DNA from 3 places in the Dysgonomonas sp. ZJ709 genome. Region 3 is predicted to be linked to each of the others. Evidence: riboswitches for the same ligand, from Rfam matches in the RefSeq annotation. Region 3 holds a riboswitch; each other region holds the start of a gene.
The links. Region 3 has a riboswitch for cobalamin ahead of G7Y56_RS03320 (TonB-dependent receptor domain-containing protein). Riboswitches for the same ligand answer to the same signal wherever they lie in the genome.
Positions count from the first base shown of each region.

Region 1 (3,289 bases), on a different contig from region 3:
ATTCAGCAATCTTATTTCGTCCTGTGCATAGATAGCTGATGTATAAACATCTTTCGATCCGTCTCTTACATCAGTTTCATTTTTCAGGTAATCGATTCTATATTCGGTACCGACTGAAATTTTATTATATTGTCCGGCATTAAATACACCTTTCAGATTGGCATTATAGTATTTTTGACGACGAACAAATACTTCATCTCCGGCTACGACTCCGGTTTTCGTATTATCAGCTATATATACTTGCGAATAATCAAAGTTGTCTGTATTCAAATCCAATGAGATAACACCTTCATTTTTGAGAAGATATTTACCACCCAAACCGATCGAATAATCTTCGTATAGCATATTATATGCTGATACACTTGGTACGCGTATATATTTTTTATCATAAAGACTACCTTCCACATACACGCTTAATTGTTTTGTTGGAGCAACAGAAAGCTTCTGACTTAATATATCGGAGTAAAAGCGCATGGATGCTTGCGCTTCGGTATCCACGAGTTCGCCTGTTTTACTGTCTACTGTTTTCGAGTTTAATTGCCATCCATCTGATTGATTCCGTTGGTATGCCGTAGAAGATGAAAATATTCCCAGATTCAAATCTACATTTATACCTTGAGTAAACTGTCCATATTCCGAATAACGTGTATTACTCGATGCGAAAATTTTCTCTTTACGCTTGTCGGTAATAATGTTTACTACACCGGCTATGGCTTCCGAGCCATAAAGAGACGATGCAGCACCTTTAAGTATTTCGATACGTTTCACATTATTCATATTGATACGTGAGAGGTCGATATTTCCACTTACATCACCTGCAAGCCTTCTACCATCTATCAATATAAGAATATACCTATTGCTTAAACCGTTTAGCTGCATATATGTACCCATAGCATTTGGGCTGAATGTAAAGGATGAATTAAGAGCAATCATTGCATTCTCAAAAGTAGGAATATTCACATTTCTTAATTCCTTCTGCGATATTACTTCTATTGCAACAGGCGATTCTTGCAAACGGCGATGTGTTCCTGTCCCTGTAACAACAACTTCATTGAGATTTAGAAATGATTTTACTAATGTAAGTACAATATCTTCTTTCGAGCCATTTACATCTAGACGAGTAGCTTCGAAGTCCATACGACTAGCTCTTAGAGTGTAGTCCCCATTCGGGACATTGTTCAGTTCGAAAAAACCATTTGCATTGGTAACTGTTCCAATTGTCGTTTTTTCGAGGCGTACTGTAGCATTTGCAATTGGACGGTCAGTTTCGTCGACTACCCTCCCTTTTAATGTGATTTGTGCACATAAAACATTAACAAAACAGCACAACAATGCTGTAAAAAATACTTTCTTCTTCATTGAGAATAAATAGAATAAGATGTTAATAACTTATACTCTTGACCCCGAGAGTACATAAATTAATGTATTTTGCCTGGCAGGTTTCCTGACTTACTCCATTTTGAGCGCCTTCCCATCATATCAGTCATCAGCCATCAGTTATCAACGAAATTGTTGTTTACTGTTTACTGTTCACTGTTTCTGACAGTGGCAAGAGGGTTGCTCAAAACTTAACAAGAGTTTCACAGTAGCGGGCACTGTTTCGGATTCTAACCGAATTCCCTTTTAATACAAAAGATGGATATCTTTTTGTATCACCTAAGCAGATGCAAAGGTAGGATTTTTATACTTTTTATAACATATATTAAAGAAAATAGATGTCTATTATAATATCATAAATTAAATCTATATCGTATAATTTCTAATCACTAAAATAAATATTTTTAAAATTGTAATTTTTCTTATATATTTACAATTTAAATCTATAATTAAAAACACCATAAAATAATTCTTCTCTATTATCAACTTAAATATAACAACATGAAATTAACTATCAAGAGTATAATGATGTCTGCGACAGCCTCATTAATGCTATTCAGTTCTTGCTCAAGTACTGAGCCCAACACCCTAACCGCTGAAGAAGCAGCTGACGGTTGGGTTTTATTATTCGATGGCAAGACGATGGACGGCTGGCGCGATTACAACGACTCCGTACTAACCGAACCATGGCATGTAGTAGACGGCTGCATCCAAGCCAAAGGTGACGGAAGTGATGCCAGCGGTTACATCGTCAGTGAAAAACAATACGAAAATTTCGAACTATCGTGGGACTGGAAGCTATCTAAAGGCGGAAACAGCGGTATGCTATACCATGTAGTAGAGCGTCCACAATTTGCAGTACCTTATGTCACAGGACCTGAATACCAACTGATAGACACCCCTAACTTTCCCGAACCACTCGAAGACTGGCAAAAACTAGGCGTAGACTATGCCATGCATTTACCAGACACAACATTGATGAAAGTAAATCCCTACGGAGAATGGAATAACTCGAAAATCATATTTGATAACGGTCATGTGGAACATTGGCTGAACGGCGTGAAAATATTAGAATTCGAAGCATGGACAGACGATTGGTTCGACCGTAAAAACAGTGGTAAATGGGCACATGCTCCTGAATATGGTTTAGCAAAAAAAGGCGTATTCTGCTTACAAGACCATGGTTACCCGGCATCTTTCCGCAATATAAAAGTAAAAGAACTTCCACGCAAATCGAAAGAAGTATCACTCTTTAATGGAGTCGATCTCAAAGGCTGGGAAAAATACGGCACAGAACTATGGTACGTGAAAGACGGATTATTAGTATGTGAGAGCGGTCCCGACAAACAATACGGTTATCTGGCTACCCGCGAGTATTATGATGACTTCGACCTATCAGTAGAATTCAAACAAGAAGCAGACGGAAACTCAGGCGTATTTATTCGATCATTCATCGAAGAAGACGTAAAAGTAAACGGATGGCAAGTAGAAGTAGCACCAAAAGGTCACGACACAGGCGGCATCTATGAATCTTATGGTCGAGGCTGGTTAATCCAAATACCAGACGAAAAAGAAACCATTCTCAAAGAAGGAGAATGGAATACACTTCGCATCAAAGCCGTTGGAGACAATGTAACAACATGGTTGAATGGCCAAGAGATGGTTAACTTCGATGATGCTAAGATTGGAGCAGGCCAAGGCCGTATCGCCCTACAGATTCACGATGGTGGCGGTATAAAAGTATTATGGAGAAATCTAAATGTCAAAACATTGTAATATATAACTGTAATAACATATAATAAAGGCTGCATAGATTGATCTATGCAGCCTTTATGTTTTATATAAATTATATACAGATTACTTAGTAGCTGAAGATTGTACTTTATCAAGAACACGTAAGTAATTACCGCCC
Region 1 is NZ_JAAKEM010000016.1:26,848-30,136, forward strand. Features, by position in the region: gene G7Y56_RS11765 (TonB-dependent receptor) at 1-1,359, opposite strand, end outside; cobalamin riboswitch at 1,417-1,675, opposite strand; gene G7Y56_RS11770 (DUF1080 domain-containing protein) at 1,879-3,153, shown strand; gene G7Y56_RS11775 (gamma-glutamyl-gamma-aminobutyrate hydrolase family protein) at 3,235-3,289, opposite strand, start outside.
Region 1: it holds a riboswitch for cobalamin, as region 3 does, so the genes downstream of both, G7Y56_RS11765 (TonB-dependent receptor) here and G7Y56_RS03320 (TonB-dependent receptor domain-containing protein) in region 3, are expected to answer to the same signal.

Region 2 (3,289 bases), on a different contig from region 3:
CCTGTCTGTTTTGCCAACTACCATAAGACATACGAGTATTTACCGTAGTTGTGGCGGTCGGTGCTTTTCTTGTGATATTTAGCACTCCACCCACAACCGAATGTCCATACAGAACCGAAGCCGGTCCTTTTAATAACTCTAATGACTCGACAGAAGATAAATCAGGAAATGGATTTGAGTTTACGATAGTTCTCTCATCTCTCACGCCATCAATCATTATGGCTGCATTGGTAAATCCCCGCACCGAAAACGTTTGGAATGCACCATAGCTCGTTTGCATGCGAGTACCGGGTAAAAACTTAACAGCATCTTCGAGATTCAGAATCCCTCTCATTTCTAAGTCTTTACTTGAGACACTAGTCACTGAAAGAGGCAGATAGCTCAATGGCACATTAAGATTAATCATATTTACTCTTTGTTGGATAGGAGCTTCTATAACAATCTCTTTTATAGCATGAACTGTGTCGGTAATGTTTTTATATTGGGCATTAATTACCCCTGCTGCCATTATAAAAATGGCAGATAATATTATTTTTTTCATTAAAATTAATGTGTTTTTTGTGCTTACTTAGTCTTATTTCATTTTTTCTCCGGTCACTTCATAAATGGCCTTTTTTTTCATAATGCCAATTTTACGGTGGTGAGAAATAAATTTAAGGTGAGAAATAAATAGGTCTTGTATTGCAGGATTTTGTCCTAAGCCTTCCATGTGTACATCTACAGCAAATCCTTTTTCTTCTAAGTCTGATTTCCAGTCTTCTGCAATGTCGTTTTTAGCATGTTCGCCTGCTACAAAAAGAAAAGGAACAAGCACGACCTTCTTTGCTTTCATCGAATTTAGGCGCATCAATACATCATCAAATTCGGGGTAGCCCTCTATTGTTGCTACAAAATAGTTATTATACCCTTTCGATTTCAACATATAATCTAGCATCGCATATTGGGCAGTAGAAGAATCGTACGTGCCGTGCCCTATCCAAATATAAGCTGTAGAGGTGTCTTTTCTTTGAGCTAATACTTCTATAACATTTTCATAGTCGTGTGGTGAATACAATAACGGATCACCTACACGGATTTCTTTAAAAGAAGACCGCATCTGATCTACTTCGTTGTTTAAGGCTTCCATCTCTACCCCATCGATAATACAAGTGGCTTGTACTAAGATATGTGTGTAACCATCTGCCTTTAGTTGCACAAGAGCCTGTGAAGCATTCATTTTTTGAATACCCCTCTCTCCTAAACGTTTTACTACGATACGTGAAGTGTATGCTTCACGAAATTCTACATCAGAAAATTCTTTTTTTACTTTTTCATTAATAGCATCGATAGTTAAGGCGCGAGTGTCAGCATGGGTGGTACCGAAGTGAACCATCAATATGGCTACTTTGTCTCCTTTCCCCAATGTTTTGAAGATGTCGGAGGCTTCAAAATTTGGACCGGAATGAGCTGCTAGGGCATTAGAAAAAGCTAATACCATGAGCATAAAAAAGGTTTTTTTCATTATAATAATGAATAAAGTGTTAATAAAATATTCTTGACCCCGAGAATACGTATTTACTGTTTTGCTTGGCAGGTTTCCTGACTTACTCCATCTTTGAATATCCTTCCCATCGTACCAGTTATCAGTCATCAGTCATCAGTTATCAACTAGATTGTTGTTACTGTTTACTGTTCACTGTTTACTGTTTCTGACAGTGGTATGAGTATTATTCAAAGACTTAAGAAGAGTTTACAGTAGCGGGCACTGTCTCGGATTTTAACCGAATTCCCTTTTAAATACAATAGACGATTGTCCATTAGTATCACCTAAGCGGTTGCAAAGATAGTCTTAATAAATGTTATAGAAAATAGTTTCAATAAAATAAATAAAACTTATGTATATATAAATATGATTTATAGTGTGCATTTCATATTTTTGTAATAAGAATCAATTTTTATGAGCAAGATATCCAATCTCCTTATTGCAGCCACATCATCAGGATCAGGAAAAACGACCCTGACCTTAGGCTTATTGAGGGCATTAAAGAACAGACAATTAGAGGTGCAACCCTTTAAATGTGGTCCTGATTATATAGATACTAAATACCATGATTTGGCATCGCACGGACATTCTATTAATCTGGATTTGTTTCTGTCTTCCCCCGATCATGTGAAACAATTATATGCAAAACATAGCGCAAGTAAAGATGTTTGCGTTACCGAAGGTGTTATGGGACTTTTCGATGGGTACGATCGTATGCAGGGAAGCAGTGCGCAGATAGCCGAATTGCTTGATATTCCTGTTGTACTCGTTATTAATGCTAAATCGATGGCATATTCGGCAGCGGCAATGCTATATGGATTTAAAAATTTCTATAAGAATATAGATGTTGTAGGTGTTGTTTTCAATTTTGTAGGTTCAGAAAGCCACTATCATTTTCTGAAAGAGGCATGTAAGGATGTTGGCATAGAGCCTTTAGGTTATCTTCCTAAGCAAGCGGATATAGAAATACCGTCACGCCATCTGGGATTAAGTCTCGATAAAGAATTTTGTTTCGACCATTTTGCTGATAAAGTAGCTTCATTTATTGAAAAACATATAGATATAAATCGTTTACTGGAAATAACAAAACAAGAGAGACCTGTTGTTTCCCTAGCGGATAAAAAGATAACAAATAAAAACTTAAAAAATGCTGTTGCTTATGACGAAGCATTCAATTTCTTCTATTACGAAAATATAGAGTATTTGAAAGAATTAGGAGATGTCACTTTTTTTAGTCCTCTGTGGGATAAGGAACTACCGAAAGCAGACTTTATTTATCTTCCCGGTGGATATCCCGAATTACATCTATCAGCATTGAGTGAAAATAAATCGATGCACGAGAGTATCAGAAATTACATTGAAAATGGAGGTAAGCTATTAGCTGAATGTGGTGGTATGATGTATTTGTGCTCATCTATTACAGATAAGGATGGAAATGTTTATCCAATGGTAGATGTTTTGAAACAAAATGCTACTATGCAACAAATGAGGCTAAAGTTGGGTTACCGTAGTCTCAGTTACAATGGGCAGAATATTAAAGGACACGAGTTTCATTATTCTAAAATAGCAAATGCTGAAAATTCTATTTCTATTGCTAAAATATATAATGCAAAAGGCATAGAAGTGGATGCCAAATTATTTCGTTACAAAAATCTGATTGCAGGTTATACCCATATTTATTGGGCACAACTGGATTTATTGAGTCTTTTTGAATAAACAAAATATTGTTATGAGAATATATACACGAGGTGGAGATAAGGGCAAAAC
Region 2 is NZ_JAAKEM010000016.1:22,165-25,453, forward strand. Features, by position in the region: gene G7Y56_RS11745 (TonB-dependent siderophore receptor) at 1-541, opposite strand, end outside; gene G7Y56_RS11750 (sirohydrochlorin cobaltochelatase) at 575-1,501, opposite strand; cobalamin riboswitch at 1,551-1,825, opposite strand; gene G7Y56_RS11755 (cobyrinate a,c-diamide synthase) at 1,937-3,238, shown strand; gene G7Y56_RS11760 (cob(I)yrinic acid a,c-diamide adenosyltransferase) at 3,252-3,289, shown strand, end outside.
Region 2: it holds a riboswitch for cobalamin, as region 3 does, so the genes downstream of both, G7Y56_RS11750 (sirohydrochlorin cobaltochelatase) here and G7Y56_RS03320 (TonB-dependent receptor domain-containing protein) in region 3, are expected to answer to the same signal.

Region 3 (3,289 bases):
TACGTCGTAGTATTGGTTCAATGCATTATTTACTTCTATGGAACTTTTTACTCTGTAACTTTTGAAATTGAATGTTTTCTGTACTGACATATCGTGGGTATACCATGGCTGTATATGATTGCGTTTAATGTTGTTTATTCCACCATCATAACGTTCACCTACGTATATAAAACTATAATTCATATTCCATGATTCATATCCTGCGTTAAGAATTGCCGAACCGCTATGCCATGGTGTATAGGGAATCTGGTCGCCATACGATGATAAACGAGGTTCGGTTTTTGTGAAATCCTGCGCCTTGGAATACGAGTAGGTGAGGTTTGTACTTAAACTTACTTTACCTATATGTCCTTGTAAATTGGCTACTACATCCAGACCTTTATTTTCTACTTTTCCCATATTGGTCATCATCCATCTGAAATTGCTGTTTGTGGGCGATGCGATGATTTTATTTTCGATATCGAGATAATAGGCATCCACTTGTAAAGTGAAAGCGTCCAGATTACTTTTTTTAAATTGTTTATTGTAACTGAATCCAATATTATATTGATTGGTGTATTCCGGCTTCAGATCGCTATAACCTATTTCGGCATAATATAAATCGTTGAAAGTCGGCATTCTGAATACACGTTTGTAGAATGCACGTAGATTGAAGTCATGCTTTTCGAAAGGCTTGTAGCCGACCACTATCGCAGGTGTTATTTCAGATTTATTGGGAGATGCCTTGCCGTTTCTTACAGATTCTTGCACAAATGAACCTAACAAACTGGCCTGTGCTTTTACCTTATTTACTTTTACCGAACTGGCTAAAGCAACAAGTGTTGTGGTGCGTTTCGGGTAAGCGAAATTATCGTAATTGCTCATCGTTGCGTTCAGTTTGTTCCATTGGAAATCTGTAGATAGGGATATATCCCACCACGAAGTCGGCGAATACATATTGATAGCCGACAAGTAAACCTCTTGCTGATAGTACGTATTATTGAACGATATTCTGTCATTGACAACCTCCCCCATAAACAAAGTGGTGTCGTTCGATAGATAATGTGTATAATCGTATGCAAACTTACCTTTGAGTTGGAATTTGTATTTAGGAGTGAAATCTTTGTTATAACTCGATTGGGCAAAGAAGTTTTTATCCCATAACCTGTCACCATTATAAAATACATTGTTGACTATTGCTCCGGGCAGTCCTCGTTCCGAATCATAATAGTATATTTTCGATTCCCAATAGCCATCGGCAACTACTCCATATAAGCCTCCTTCGATACGGAGAGCTTCTATGTCGCTATTCTTACGGGTGGCGGTTGTGTCGTAAGCAATAGACCCGTCTGTATTCACCCGTTTGTATCTGAATTTATACTTCCCATCCGATTTGATGTATTCTGAACTTAAATTCATACTCAATTTACTGCTGAGTTTCTGTTCCCAACGAACAGAGGGATTGATAAGTTGTATCGATCCGGCTTTATATCTTACGAGGAGATTTGTTTTCTTATCTTTTTCAAATTTCGGTTTTTTAGTTCGCAGATAGATAGATGCTGCCGACCCAAAGTCTCTTGCCGACTGAAATGTTTCGCTTTTTTGTCCGTTATACAGTGATAACTCTTCCATATCGTCGAGGGAGAAACGACCTAAATCGACTACTCCGTTTTGTGCATTGCCCAATTGTATTCCATCATAAAATACGCCGACATGATGCGTACCCATATTGCGTACATTGACTGTCTTGATACCACCTATACCACCATAATCTTTTATCTGTATACCTGCAAAATAGCGAAGCGCATCCGAGACGGTGTGGTTGCTTAGCTGTTGTAGCTTAGTACCTGATAATCGTTGTGTCGGAATCACTTCTTGAAAGGGTTTAGCAATGACGATGACTTCTTTCATCTGCTGTATGCTGTCTAACAGACCTTGTGCATAAAGGGATGTTGTGCAACAGTAAAGTAAACAGATGGATAGAAATCGTATTATGTTTTTAAACATTCGCTAGTTTGAATAATTGATCAAAATAGCTTTCTCTTGATGTGGATTGGAATAATTGCGCATGCAATATTTGCAGAAAAGAATCGTAAGTATCTTACTACTTCTGATAATATTCTCCAGCCTCATACCTCGAAAGCTTTAAATATAAATATTCTGGCAGGTCTTCTGACTTACTCTTGTTTTGAATATCCTTCCCATCTTATTAATTACGACAGTGGATTTTGTCCATTCAAAACATAGTAGAGCTTACAGCAGCGGGTCTGTTCAGGATTTTCACCTGATTCCCTTTTCATTACTTGTCCGATAAATACGGATTTGTAACACCAAAATGTTGGTACAAAGATAGGGTATTAAATCGATATGCGTTGGTAATTTAGAGAAAAATGCATTGAAGCCCACTACTACTCACCCTCAATTCGTTTTGATATATAGAAGATTATGTGAAAACATATTAGAATCCCCCACGGCATTGCTCGTAGAACAATATGAGATAGCAAATGTTGTAATATGTAGTGAATCTACGAATTTGTGATGTCTGGATACTTATACGGCAATTCCATAATATAAAGGGTGGCTTTGCTTATAATCGTTGTTTAAAGTTATAATATTTAACCCATATTTTATGTATGTCATAATTCCTCATATAGCAACAGAGAGTGTAACCAGCTCATCTAAATTCTGGATACTACAGTATCTCCATGATGCATTATCAGGTATTGGAGTCAGTATCAAAGTGTCTAATGTTATTGTTTTCACTGTTGCATTTATATCCCTAATCGTTATTATATGGTTATTGAACATTATAACCTCAAAGCTATCCTCTGTTTTTAGACGGAAAGAGGAGTCCAACATGAGATCCAAAATATACAATGTATTGGTTCAGAAGAAATTTTTTAACCGTCTGATTGTACTTGCTGCGATTATTGTTGTCTTTTTTAGTTCCGGAGTTCTATTTTCGGGATTCTCAGAAAGTTGGATGCGGTTTGAGTTTGCGATTTCTAAAATTGTAGTGGTATTCTGGGTCTTATTAGTATTATCTTCACTTTTGAATGCGTGGGAGTTATTCTTCAAGATTCACCCCAAGACACAGCAAACATCACTCAAGGGTTATATTCAAATTATTAAAATTATATTGGGGATTATAGGTGCAATTCTTATTGTCTCAATAATTGCAGATAAAAACCCATCGAATCTATTTGTTGGTTTTGGAGCTACAGCAGCTTTTATTTCATTGATTTTCAGAGATACAATTTTAGGCTTTGTAGCCTCCATACAGCTTTCGTTTCAGGATATGATACGCCTC
Region 3 is NZ_JAAKEM010000002.1:250,866-254,154, forward strand. Features, by position in the region: gene G7Y56_RS03320 (TonB-dependent receptor domain-containing protein) at 1-1,986, opposite strand, end outside; cobalamin riboswitch at 2,124-2,329, opposite strand; gene G7Y56_RS03325 (mechanosensitive ion channel family protein) at 2,609-3,289, shown strand, end outside.